Regions from separate parts of the Rhizobium sp. TH2 genome, predicted to be linked through region 3. Evidence: riboswitches for the same ligand, from Rfam matches in the RefSeq annotation. Region 3 holds a riboswitch; each other region holds the start of a gene.

Region 1 (3,952 bases), 2.0 Mb from region 3:
CGTGGTCGCTCAATATGTGGTTCCAGGTCGTGGGATAGTGATAGAGCAGCAGCGAGCCGATACGGTCCATGTTGACGTTGTCGGAGAGCCGCATCTGCACAGCTTTGCGGCCCGAGAGCGTGTAGCTGATCGCCTCGCGCAGCAGCGGCACGCGGGTGGTGCGGAACTGCCCAGCCTCATCGATAATGAACTCGCTCGGCAGGCCGATCGCCTCGCACTTTTCCCAATGCGCGACGATCTCCGGATCGTCCTTGGCGCCATTGACGCCGGTCACCGTGGGCGCTTCGGGGAAAGTCTTGCAGAGTTCGGGATGGTTGCCGGCGCAATGGTAGCATTCGCGATTGTTTTCCCAGACTAGCTTCCAGTTGCCCTTTTCGATGATCGTGCTCTCATAGGCGATCTTGGCGTCGCGCAGCCGGTGCGGCAGGAAATAGGGCTCCATCATTTTCTTGAATGGCGCGAAATCCATCGGCTCATCGGCGAGACAGATGAAGATATAGCCGCCGGCGCTCTCGCAGGCGACGGGCTTCAGGCTGAAGCCGGCGGGATTGAAATCGTCGCCCATTTGGCGCGCGAAGAGCAGCGAGCCGTCGAGATCATAGGTCCACTGGTGATAGGGGCAGACGAGCTTGACCGCATTGCCGCGCTCGGTATTGCACACCCTGGAGCCGCGATGACGGCAGGAATTGTGCAAGGCGTTGATCCTGCCATCGGTGCCACGCACGATGACGACGGGATAGTCGCCGACCTGCACCGTGAAATAGTTGCCCGGATTGGGGATTTCGCAATCGTGCCCGATGAACAGCCAGTCGCGATACCAGATGGTCTCCATGTCGACCTTGTGGAAATCCGGGTCGATATAGAAGGGCTGGTCCAGGCTGTAGCCGGGTTTGCGATTCCTGAGCCGCGTGAGCATGTCGGAACGGATATCCATGGTCGGTCCTCGTCGGTTTCCAAGGACTGGGCATGGTGGACATGGAGGGAAGGTCGCTTGCACGCACGGAAATCCGGCGAGCATGGCGATCCGCCTCTTGACCGCCCACCGCGATCAGTCGAGTTCAAAATCCCGAGGCTGGTTTCCGGGCTCTGGAACTGTCCTCACGGACTTTGTGACTCCTTCCCAGGCCATTCGGCCCAGTGGACTCCCGTCACAATTTACGTTCCAATACCGTTGCGGGGGCAGCGCCGGAATTTAACCGGCTTCCCAATTCTCCAACCGGTTTGACCCGATCGGCACCTCAAGTGTCCTGATAAGACCATAGTCGTTGCGACATGGCGTCATCATTTGCGACATCGCGATGGCGTCGTGAAAACATAATCATTTTGCTCTGGAAAAGCTCAGCGATCGAGCGGTACGGCGAGGCCGACTTTGACCCGGTCCATCGCCACGAAGGTCCGGAATCGCTTCACATTTTTGTTGCCGAAGAACAGCCGGCGGGTGAGCGCCTCGTAATCGGCCATGGTGGGGACGACGATGACGAGGATGAAATCGGCTTCTCCGGTCACGTAATAGCATTGCTGGATTTCGGGCGTTCCGGCGAATTCCCACTTGACGCTCTCGATCTGCTCGGCCGTTTCGCTGAACACTTCGACCTCGACGAAGATGGTGATCGGCTGGCCGACGGCCTCGGGATCAAGGACGGCGACGTTGGCCTGGATCACGCCCGCTTCGGTCAACCGTTTGATGCGGCGCTGCACGGCCGGCGCCGATAGATTGACTGCCTCGCCGATCGTCCGCTGCGGCGTCATGTTATCCGCCTGCAGAATCGCGAGGATCTTCCGGTCGAATTCATCGAGGGCAACAGGCTGATCGGACTTGCGCAAAACCGGGCTCCAACGAAACAAACTTGCAAGGCTCAGAGCAATATAGAGCGCAAATCTCACCACGATTGCAATAATGTTCATGCAGCAACCGATGAGGGCCATCATGTTCCTGCGCAACACCAATCCCGAATACCGCCAACCGCTAACAGCGGAGGATGCCGAAACCCTCGGCCTCGCTTCCGCTCGGGAGGTGGAACGCTATCTCGGCTTCCGCGACAATCACGCCGAGACGCCGCTGCTCTCGTTGCCGGCCCTGGCTGCAAGCATCGGCATCGCCTCGATCCACATCAAGGATGAGGGCCAACGGCTGGGGCTCGGCAGCTTCAAGGCCTTGGGCGGTTCCTATGCGGTGATCCGGCTGGTGCTCGAAGAGGCGGGCCGGAGGCTTGGCCGGACGGTCGATGTCTCCGAACTCTCCACACCTGAAGTCAAAGCCATCTCCGCCACCATGACCTTTGCCTGCGCGACCGACGGCAATCACGGCCGTTCGGTGGCGCAGGGCGCGCAACTGGTCGGCGCCCGCGCCGCGATCTTCGTGCATGGCGGGGTGAGCGACGAGCGCGTCGCGGCGATCGCCCGCTTCGGCGCGGAGATGATCCGGGTCAGTGGGACCTATGACGATTCGGTGCGCGAGGCGGCACGCATCGCCGGGGAGAAGGGTTGGACCATCGTCTCCGACACGTCCTGGCCCGGCTATGAGCGCATTCCCGGCCTTGTCATGCAAGGCTATACGGCGATCGTCCGCGAGGCGCTGCGCGCGCTGCCGGAACCGCCGACCCATGTCTTCGTCCAGTCCGGCGTCGGTGGCATCGCCGCCGCCGTGGCCGGTCATCTCGCCATCGCACTCGGCGACAAGCGCCCGATTCTGACCGTCGTCGATCCGGCGCGCTCAGCCTGCATCGTCGAGACGGCGCGCGCCGGACACCCTGTCAAGATTCCACACGGTGAGCCGACCGTGATGGCAATGCTCGAATGCTACGAACCGTCGCTGGTCGCATGGCGCATCCTCGCCCGCGTCGGCGACGCTTTCATGACCATCGACGAGGAAGATGCGATTGCTATCATGCGGCGGCTCGCCAACCCGCTCGGCAACGACCCGGCGATCGTTGCGGGCGAGAGTGGCGGCGTCGGCCTTGCGGGACTGCTTCGTGCCGCCGCCGATCTGGCCATAAAGCTGAAGCTCGGGCTGAACGCGAAATCGCGCGTTTTCGTCATCAATACCGAAGGCGCGACAGATCCGGAGAAGTACCGCATGCTGGTCGGCAGATCGCCGGCGGAGGTTACGGCAGGGCTAGGCGTGGATCATTCCGCCGCTTCGGCTGCCGGCGCGGGAATGTAGTTCAGCACCGGTCCAAGCCAGCGCTCGACCTCGTTGACCGCCATGGATTTGCGCGCGGCATAGTCCTCGACCTGGTCGCGCTCGACCTTGGCGACGCCGAAATAATAGCTTTCGGGATGGCTGAGATAGATGCCTGAGACAGAAGAGCCGGGCCACATGGCATAGCTTTCGGTCAGCGTCACTCCAGCGGTCTTCTCGGCATCGAGCAGGCTGAAAAGCGTGGCCTTTTCGGTATGGTCCGGCTGCGCGGGATAGCCCGGCGCGGGACGGATGCCCTGATAGGGCTCGCCGATCAGATCCTCGGGGGCAAACGTCTCGTCCGCGCCATAACCCCAGTATTCCCTGCGTACCACTTCGTGCATGCGCTCGGCGAATGCCTCCGCGAAACGGTCGGCCAGCGCCTTGACCATGATCGAGGAATAATCGTCGTTGGCGCGCTCGAAGCGTTCGGCAATCGCCACTTCCTCAATGCCTGCCGTCACCACGAAGCCGCCGATATAGTCCGGCTTGCCGGATGAAGCCGGCGCCACGAAATCCGCCAGCGCGACGTTGGCCTTGCCGTCGCGTTTGGTTAGTTGCTGGCGCAGCGTGAAGAATGTCGCGAGTTCGTCCGAGCGGCTTTCGTCGGTGAACAGCCTGATGTCGTCACCCGCGGCATTGGCCGACCAGAACCCGATCACGGCCTTGGGGACGAACCACTTCTCGTCGATGACCTTTTCCAGCATCGCTTGCGCATCCTCGAACAGTTGCCGGGCTGCCGCCCCCTGCTTTCCGTCTTCGAGGATGGCG
Region 2 (3,952 bases), 1.8 Mb from region 3:
GCGAACCTGCTCGCCGGTCACATCACGCTCAAGGTCTTCGCCGGCTTCGTCTTCTCGCTCGGCATGCTTGGCCCGCTCGGCATTGCCGGCGCCATCCTGCCGCTGCTGATGACCATCGGTCTCACCGGCCTCGAATTCCTGGTCGCCTTCCTGCAGGCCTATGTGTTTGCGGTTCTGACCTGCATGTATCTCAACGACGCGCTCCATCCGGGGCACTGAGTTTCACCGAACACGCGGAGCGCGCCCGCTCCGCTGGAATAGCCGCAACAAACGACTTAAAGGAGTTCTACAATGGACGCGGAAGCAGCAAAGTACATCGGCGCCGGTATTGCATGCCTGGGCATGGGTGGCGCAGGCATCGGCCTCGGCACGATTTTCGGCAACTACCTGGCCGGCGCTCTTCGCAATCCGTCTGCAGCAGATGGCCAGTTCGGCCGCCTGATCTTCGGCTTCGCCGTTACGGAAGCTCTGGGCATCTTCTCGCTGCTCATCGCCCTTCTCGCCCTGTTCGGCTGATCGGCTGCGACAAAGCATAAGCGTTGCGGGGCTCATTGCCCCGTGATCCGTTTTTGATACCGGCCCTCTTGGCCTGGAGGTTGGAATGTTTGTGACGACAGCATATGCTCTGTCAGCCACGGCTGCCACGGATGCAGCAGCGCCCGCGACAAGTGACGCGCATAATACAACGACGACTGCTGTTCACGAAGTTGAACACGAAGCTTTCCCGCCGTTCGATCCGTCCCATTTTCCGTCGCAGATCCTCTGGCTCGCGATCACATTTGGCATCTTCTATTATCTGGTCGCCAAGCACATTACGCCGCGCCTGTCCGGCATCATCGAGACGCGCGAAAGCCGAATCGCCTCTGATCTCGCCGAAGCGACCCGCATGAAGGACGAGGCGGACGCCGCTATCGCGAAATACGAACAGGAGCTCGCCGAGGCCCGTGCCAAGGGCAATGCGATCGCTGCCGAAGCCCGCGAGAAGGCCAAAGCCGAGGCAGCCGCCGAGCGAACAAAGCTGGATGCGGATATTTCGAAGAAGATTGCCGATGCCGAAGTCAGCATCAATGAAATCAAGAACAGGGCGCTTTCCGAAGTGGCGGTTGTCGCCGAGGACACCGCAGCGCAGATCGTTGAACAACTGACCGGCGTCTCCGTCACCAAGGCGGATGTCAAGTCGGCTGTCGGCGCGCTCAAGGCCTAAAGAGAGGGATCGCAATGTTCGATGCAACTATGTGGGCCCAGATCTGGGCACAGGTCGCTCTTGTCCTCTTTATCGGGCTGGTAATCTATCTCGGCGTGCCGAGGATGATCACCAAGAGCCTCGACGAGCGCGCGGCCAAGATCGCCGCCGAACTCGACGCGGCCAAGCGCCTGCGCGACGAAGCCCAGGCGCTGTTGGCTGAATACCAGAAGAAGCGCAAGGAAGCCGAATCCGAAGCCGAGCAAATCGTCGCCGCCGCCCAGCGCGAAGCAGCGACCCTTGCCACTGAGGCCAGGCAGAAGACCGAGGATTATGTCGCCCGCCGTACCGCGCTTTCCGAGCAGAAGATCAAGAACGCTGAATCGGAAGCCGTCAACGCCGTCCGCGCCGCAGCCGTCGATCTCGCCATCGCCGCCGCCGAGAAGCTGATATCAAGCAAGCTCGACGACAAGGCCGGTGCCGCGCTCTTCAACAACGCCGTCGGCGAAGTGAAGACAAGGTTGAACTGAGGCTTAGCTTTCAGTTGAATGGTTTGAAGGCCCTGCCACCGCGCGGGGCCTTTCGTTTTCTGCCTCCGAGGTCAGTGTTCGGCATGGCGCCAACTCACCCACGACGTCATCCTAGGGCTTGTCCCTCGGATCTGGTGCCGGCGCCGTAATCCACTGACGAAACATCCTTATTGGGCGTCACCAGATGCTCGGGACAAGCCCGAGCATGACGTCTCGGATGTGGCTATCTCCGAAACAAACAGCACGCCACGTCCCTTCATCCCGGTCGCGCCCGGCATTCCACCACGCGATAAAAGTCCAGCACATGCGACGTCTCCGGCCAGTGCTCTTGGTAGACGAGCTTCTCCAGCGGCAATTTCTCCCGCCACCCCTTCACGGCCAGTTCCGGCTTCGAATACAGCTGGTCGACATAGCCGACGCAGAGATAGGCGATGATCTCGACGCTGTCGGGAATGCCGAGCTCCTGTTTCAGCCGATCATGATCGAAAATGCTGACCCAGCCGACGCCCACGCCTTCGGCCCGCGCCGCGAGCCAGAAGTTCTGCACCGCGCAGACGGTCGAATAGAGGTCCATACTGGGATTGTGAGTGCGGCCAAGTACGAAATCGCCGCCGCGCTTGCGGTCGCAGGTGATGCAGATATTGAGTGGCGCCTTGAGAATGCCTTCGAGCTTCAGGCTCATATATTTGAGCTTCTGCTCGCCCTCCAGCTTATCGGCCGCCTCGATATTGGCTTCATGGAATATCCCGTGCACCGCTTGGCGCCGCGCCTCATCACGGATAACGATGAAATTCCACGGCTGCATGTAGCCGACGGACGGCGCCGCATGCGCCGCCGCCAGTAGGCGCTGCAGTAGTTCGTCCGGAATCGGATCAGGCAGGAATTCATTGCGCACGTCGCGTCTCGAATAGATGGCGCGATAGACGGCGGCGCGTTCGGCTTCGGAAAATGGTCCCGCGGTAGCGAGGTGGCGTAACGGTTCGGCCTGCATGTGTCCCCCACATGGTTTGGCACCGCAGGGACCGTCCGCGCCCCTCAGCTATCATGTCCGGCCGGTCTTCTGGCTTGGGTTCAGCTGGCGCTCGCGGCCTTCCCGGTTTCCCAGTGGCATATCGCGAAACCATCCCCCTCACAGCGTTGGGCACGCGCCGGATTTTTGACCGGCTTCCCGATTCTCCTCGAAAGGCACCGGACAAAAAACGATGTAACTGGATTGGGCGAATGCGAGCAAGCAGTATGCGCGACAAGCAGGGTCGCGTCAGGGTATCAGCCGGAACGGGCTGAAGGTCATGCGGTGGATCGCACATGGTCCATGATTGGTGATCGCTTCACGGTGCACCTCCGTCGCATAACCGGCATGCTGCTCGAAGCCGTATTGCGGGAAGGTGAGCCCGGCGGCCTGCATCATTCGGTCACGCGTCACCTTGGCGACGATCGAGGCGGCGGCGATGGAGAAGGACCGCGCGTCGCCCTTCACCAGCGCCTTGCCGGGGCAGGTGAGCCCCGGCGGTACGTCGCGGCCGTCGATCAGCACGAACTTCGCCCGCTTGGGGAGTGACGCCACGGCTCGCCGCATCGCCTCAAGGCTCGCCTTGAGTATGTTTGTCCGGTCGATCGCGATGGCGCTCAGCGACGAGATCGCCACATCCGCCGTCGCCAGGATTTCCTCGTAAAGCTCTTCCCGTCTCGCTGCGGTCAATTGCTTGGAATCGTTGAGGCCTTTCGGGATTTTTCGCGGGTCGAGGATGACGGCACTCGCCACGACCGGCCCAGCCAGAGGGCCACGGCCAGCTTCATCGACCCCAGCGACCGGCAGGAAGCCGTCGCGCATCAGCCCCCTCTCAAACCGGAAGGTGGGAACAATCTCCTCCTCGGGAAAGGGAAGGGAATCGGATGAGATCATACGAGCCATGCGGGATAGTTCGCACATTCATCCGATTCCCTGCAAGTCCCAGTGCAAGGGCGGCGCACCGGGACCACGAGCATGTTGTTACAACATGCTCGTCATGACAGGAGCACTGGCGGAGTGCTCCCATCATGTATTCCCAGCCGGAACCCAAGCGGGCGGGGATGCCAGACCCCGGCTGGAAAGCGTTGATGCCAAATTCAGAGCAGCGAGAGCTGCACGCCATGGCCGCTCGGCGGCACGAAGAGATCGCTATTGAGCCCAATCGTGCGCCGGGTCAGTCCGTATTTCTTGGCGGCGAGTTCGAAACGGCGGCTGATCTGCCAGGCATAG
Region 3 (3,952 bases):
CTCGGCGAGACCGACGGGCCGGATCATCTCAGGCCCTATGTCGAGATCGAGGGGCGAGCGGATGGTGCGATGTCCGTCGATGGCAGGATCGCGGGGACCTATCTGCACCGCCTGTTCGACAGCGACGCTTTTCGTGCGCGGCTTCTGGCGAGCTTTGGGATCGAGGGCGGGCAGTCGGATTACCGGAAGTCCGTCGACGATGCATTGGACGGCGTCGCCGCCGAGCTCGAGCGGCATCTCGATCGGCGCTGGCTCGACGCGCTGATGGCCTGTTGAAACGAGCTGTTCAGCAACAGTTCATGTTGTCGACAATAAAGTTTCGAATAAATGGACCGCACCAGCCGTGCATAGGATGAACAGGCGTCTCCAACGTCTTTTATCGTGCTTTCTATTTTCAGCCGCGCTATGATTAGAACATCTTGACATAGTGGAGCTGAAACAAAGATTTCAGGCAAACGGGGGAAGAAATGAATTTGCCCAAACACATCAATATCCTGATGGCATCCGTCGTCACGTTTTCAGTCGCCATTTCGCCGATCGAGATCTCGGTCGCGTATGCGCAGAGTGCTCCCGCGGCGGAAGCGCCGGGCGATTCGGGCTGGCAGAAGGAATTCGAGCTGTGGCGCACCTCAAACAAGGGTGGCAAGCCGGCTGATTACCAGAAATATCTCCGCGTCTATCCCAACGGCAAATTCGCCAATGTCGCCAAGCGCCGGATCGAAGAGCTGAATGCCGCGACCCAGACGGCTGTTCCTGCCGACGAGACCGCGGCTGTCAACGACGTCTCCAAGAACGTGCCCGCCGACAATGCGCAATCGACCGCCGATGCGGCCAAGGATGTCGAGCTGTGGCGCCAGGTCTCCAAGACAGGCAAGCAGGCGGATTACGAGAAATACCTGAAGCAATTCCCCAACGGCAAGTTCGCCAAGGTCGCCAAGACCCGTATCGAGAATCTTGTCGCGAAGGCGAATGCGCCGGCCGAAGAGTCCGTCGAGGTCACCTCCAAGAAGGTCGAGCCCGCGCAGGACGACCAGGCCGAGGACCAGCAGGCCGAGGCACAGGACCAGGCAGACACCCAGCCGGACGCCCAGGACCAGGCCCAGACCGACGCTGCGGACGACAATGCCGCGACCGAGACCGCGCAGACGGAAGAGAAGCCCGCCGCCGGCGCTGACTGGGAACAGGAATATGCACTGTGGAAGGCCGCTTCGGACGGCAACACGGTGAACGAATACGAGGCCTATCTGAGGGCCTATCCGAACGGCAAGTTCGCGGCCATCGCCCAAGCCCGCGTCGTGCAGCTGACGGCCGCCGAACAGCCCGATCCGACGATTGCCGAGGGCGACGACACGCAGAACGATGCGACCAACAAGGCCAATGTCGCCGGCAACCGCAAGAACAACAAGCAGCAGCCCGACGATCAGGCCGCCGAGGACGACCAGTCCCAGCCGGCAGACGATCAGGCGCAGGACACGGCCAACACGCAGGATGACGATTCGGCAGCCGCCGATCGGCAGAACAGCATGGCGAAGAAGCAGGGCGGGCTCACCCAGCAGCCGGACCAGGCGCAGAACCAGGATCAGCAACAGCAGCAGGCCCAGTACACCGAAGGTTCCGAGGATATCGAAGCGTCCGTGCTCGACCGCGAGCAGCGTCACGAAATGCAGGGCCGGCTAAGCGCGCTCGGTTACGACACGCAGGGCACCGACGGTTCGTTCGGTCCGCGCACCCGTGATGCGATCGCCTCCTGGCAACAGGACAACGGCGCACCGGTCACCGGCTATCTCTCGGAAGACCAGATCGACGGGATTCGCGTTGCTTCGGCCGCGTCCTATGCGACCTGGCTGGCGACCGCTGCTCCCGTTGTGATCCGTCGTGTGCGCCCGCGTACCGAATGGGTCGTGGTCCGGCCGCGCGTTGTGGTCAGACGCCCCGCCGCTGTGGTCGTGGTCAAGCCCTTCCGCAACAGGGCGCGGTACAACAACCGCGTAAAGGTCAAGATCAGGTTCAACGGCGGCTGCCGCAAACGGCGCCGTTGCTGAGCGGTATCGATACATACTTTGAACGGGGCGCCTTGGCGCCCCGTTCTTGTTTCGGAGATGCTGGCGCATTCGCGACAGGCGGATGTCGATATGCCGATTGACTCGGGTGCATGGACCTTCTAGATTCCAGCCTGTTTGGTTCCCAGCGGGCATAAGCCCAAGGGATCAAAAGGGAATGGGAAGAATGGACCCAATCAGGGCGTTTTCATCCCGGCCGACCCCGCGACTGTAGAGCGGACAAGCAAATTCCAGGAGTGTTTTCAAAGCCTGACGTGACCAAGGCAATGTTGCCTGGGCGGACGGCGGAGAGAGTGCTTCAAAGCCACTGAAGGGCCTATGCGGCAACACGGGGCGGGACGCCTCCCATCTACGAATCGTCCCCCACGCGCAGAGGCAGAACCTTCGGGAAGGCGAGGAAGATGCGTTGGCTCATGCTTCGGCATGGGCCTGGACCCGTGAGCCAGGAGACCTGCCAGACAAAACGGGCGCATTCGCGCCAAAAAGGCTTATTCTTGCCAGCAGCACGGAGGTTGTTATGGCGCATTCCGCAGTTTCTACCCGGTCTACCTCGGTTTCGGCCATCCCGGTTTCGGATCGTCTCGTTGCGGGCATTCTCGCCCTGCTTCTCGGCTCGTTCCTGATCTTCGGCGCCGGCTTTGCGCATTCGTCCGTGTTGCATGACACCGCACACGACGTTCGCCACGCCAACGGCTTTCCCTGCCACTAAAGGGGCCATCAAATGATCGTCAAATATCTTCTGGCTGCGCTTGTGGCCGGATTGCTCGCTGGTGCGCTCCAGACGGTGGCGCAGCAGGCGAAGGTCGTTCCGCTGATTCTCGAAGCGGAGAAATACGAAAACGCGCCCGCCGAAAAGCATGACCACACGACCGGCCTGAACCTCACGCTGGTCAGCAAGGCCCACGCCCACGAGCACGAAGCAACGGCTGCTGCCGGTGCCGAGGAAGAGGGCGGCATGCTGTTCGGCGTCGGCCGCACGACCGGCACGCTGATGGCCGATCTGGTCACCGGTGCGGGTTTCGCGCTCGTGATGCTGGCCGTGAGCCTGCTCACCGGCCGGACCGTCACGCTCGCCACCGGTGCGCTCTGGGGCGCCGCCGCCTGGCTTTCCTTCCATCTGCTGCCGTCGATGGGGCTGCCGCCGGAGCTTCCGGGTTTCCCCGCCGCCGATCTCTTCGACCGCCAGATGTGGTGGGTCGGGACCGTCGTCGCATCCGCGATCGGGCTCTACCTGATCATCCTGCGCAAGGAGCCCTGGGCGAAGGCGCTCGGTGTCGTGCTGCTCATCGTGCCGCATGTCATCGGTGCGCCGCAGGCGGCTGATGAGACGACGAATGTACCGGCGATCCTTGCTGCCGAGTTCGCCGTGGCAACGCTTTCGGCCGGGCTGTTCTTCTGGCTCATGCTCGGCCTGATCATGGGCGCGATCAACGATCGCTGGCTGAAGACGGCCTGATGAAGGGTCTTGACCCTCGCGCTCCACCCGGTGCCGTCCTGGTGCTGGGCGGGGCACGATCCGGCAAATCGGCTTTCGCGGAAAGGCTGGTCGCGGAGACCGGCCTTTTGCGCCATTACATCGCCACCGGCCGGGCCTGGGATGACGAGATGCGCGAGCGCATCGCCAAACACAGGTCCGATCGCGGCGATGGCTGGCAGACGCATGAGGAGCCCGTGGCGCTGATCGATCGGCTCGAAGCGCTCGACCATCCGGGTAATGTGATACTGGTCGACTGCCTGACGCTCTGGGTCACCAACCTGATGATGGATGAGCGCGAGATGGCGGAGGAATTCGCCCGGCTGGCGGATTTCACATCGAACACCAAGGCGACGCTCGTCCTGGTTTCCAATGAGGTGGGGCTGGGCATCGTGCCTGACAACCGCATGGCGCGGGA

The links. A riboswitch is a leader RNA that binds a small molecule or an ion and turns the genes downstream of it on or off. The one in region 3 is predicted to bind cobalamin.
Region 1: another riboswitch for cobalamin. It lies ahead of IHQ71_RS04100 (aromatic ring-hydroxylating dioxygenase subunit alpha); the one in region 3 lies ahead of IHQ71_RS13950 (CbtB-domain containing protein).
Region 2: another riboswitch for cobalamin. It lies ahead of bluB (5,6-dimethylbenzimidazole synthase); the one in region 3 lies ahead of IHQ71_RS13950 (CbtB-domain containing protein).

What each region holds. Positions count from the first base shown of each region.
Region 1 is NZ_CP062231.1:821,183-825,134, forward strand. Features, by position in the region: gene IHQ71_RS04100 (aromatic ring-hydroxylating dioxygenase subunit alpha) at 1-934, opposite strand, end outside; cobalamin riboswitch at 1,053-1,256, opposite strand; gene IHQ71_RS04105 (Lrp/AsnC family transcriptional regulator) at 1,339-1,749, opposite strand; gene IHQ71_RS04110 (diaminopropionate ammonia-lyase) at 1,928-3,163, shown strand; gene metH (methionine synthase) at 3,127-3,952, opposite strand, start outside.
Region 2 is NZ_CP062231.1:1,030,331-1,034,282, forward strand. Features, by position in the region: gene IHQ71_RS05235 (F0F1 ATP synthase subunit A) at 1-219, shown strand, start outside; gene IHQ71_RS05240 (F0F1 ATP synthase subunit C) at 292-516, shown strand; gene IHQ71_RS05245 (F0F1 ATP synthase subunit B) at 602-1,204, shown strand; gene IHQ71_RS05250 (F0F1 ATP synthase subunit B) at 1,219-1,713, shown strand; gene bluB (5,6-dimethylbenzimidazole synthase) at 1,970-2,704, opposite strand; cobalamin riboswitch at 2,746-2,921, opposite strand; gene IHQ71_RS05260 (ribonuclease HII) at 2,972-3,625, opposite strand; gene IHQ71_RS05265 (PA0069 family radical SAM protein) at 3,820-3,952, opposite strand, start outside.
Region 3 is NZ_CP062231.1:2,784,311-2,788,262, reverse strand. Features, by position in the region: gene IHQ71_RS13960 (cobyric acid synthase) at 1-276, shown strand, start outside; gene IHQ71_RS13955 (peptidoglycan-binding protein) at 468-2,042, shown strand; cobalamin riboswitch at 2,162-2,534, shown strand; gene IHQ71_RS13950 (CbtB-domain containing protein) at 2,578-2,769, shown strand; gene IHQ71_RS13945 (CbtA family protein) at 2,782-3,516, shown strand; gene cobU (bifunctional adenosylcobinamide kinase/adenosylcobinamide-phosphate guanylyltransferase) at 3,516-3,952, shown strand, end outside.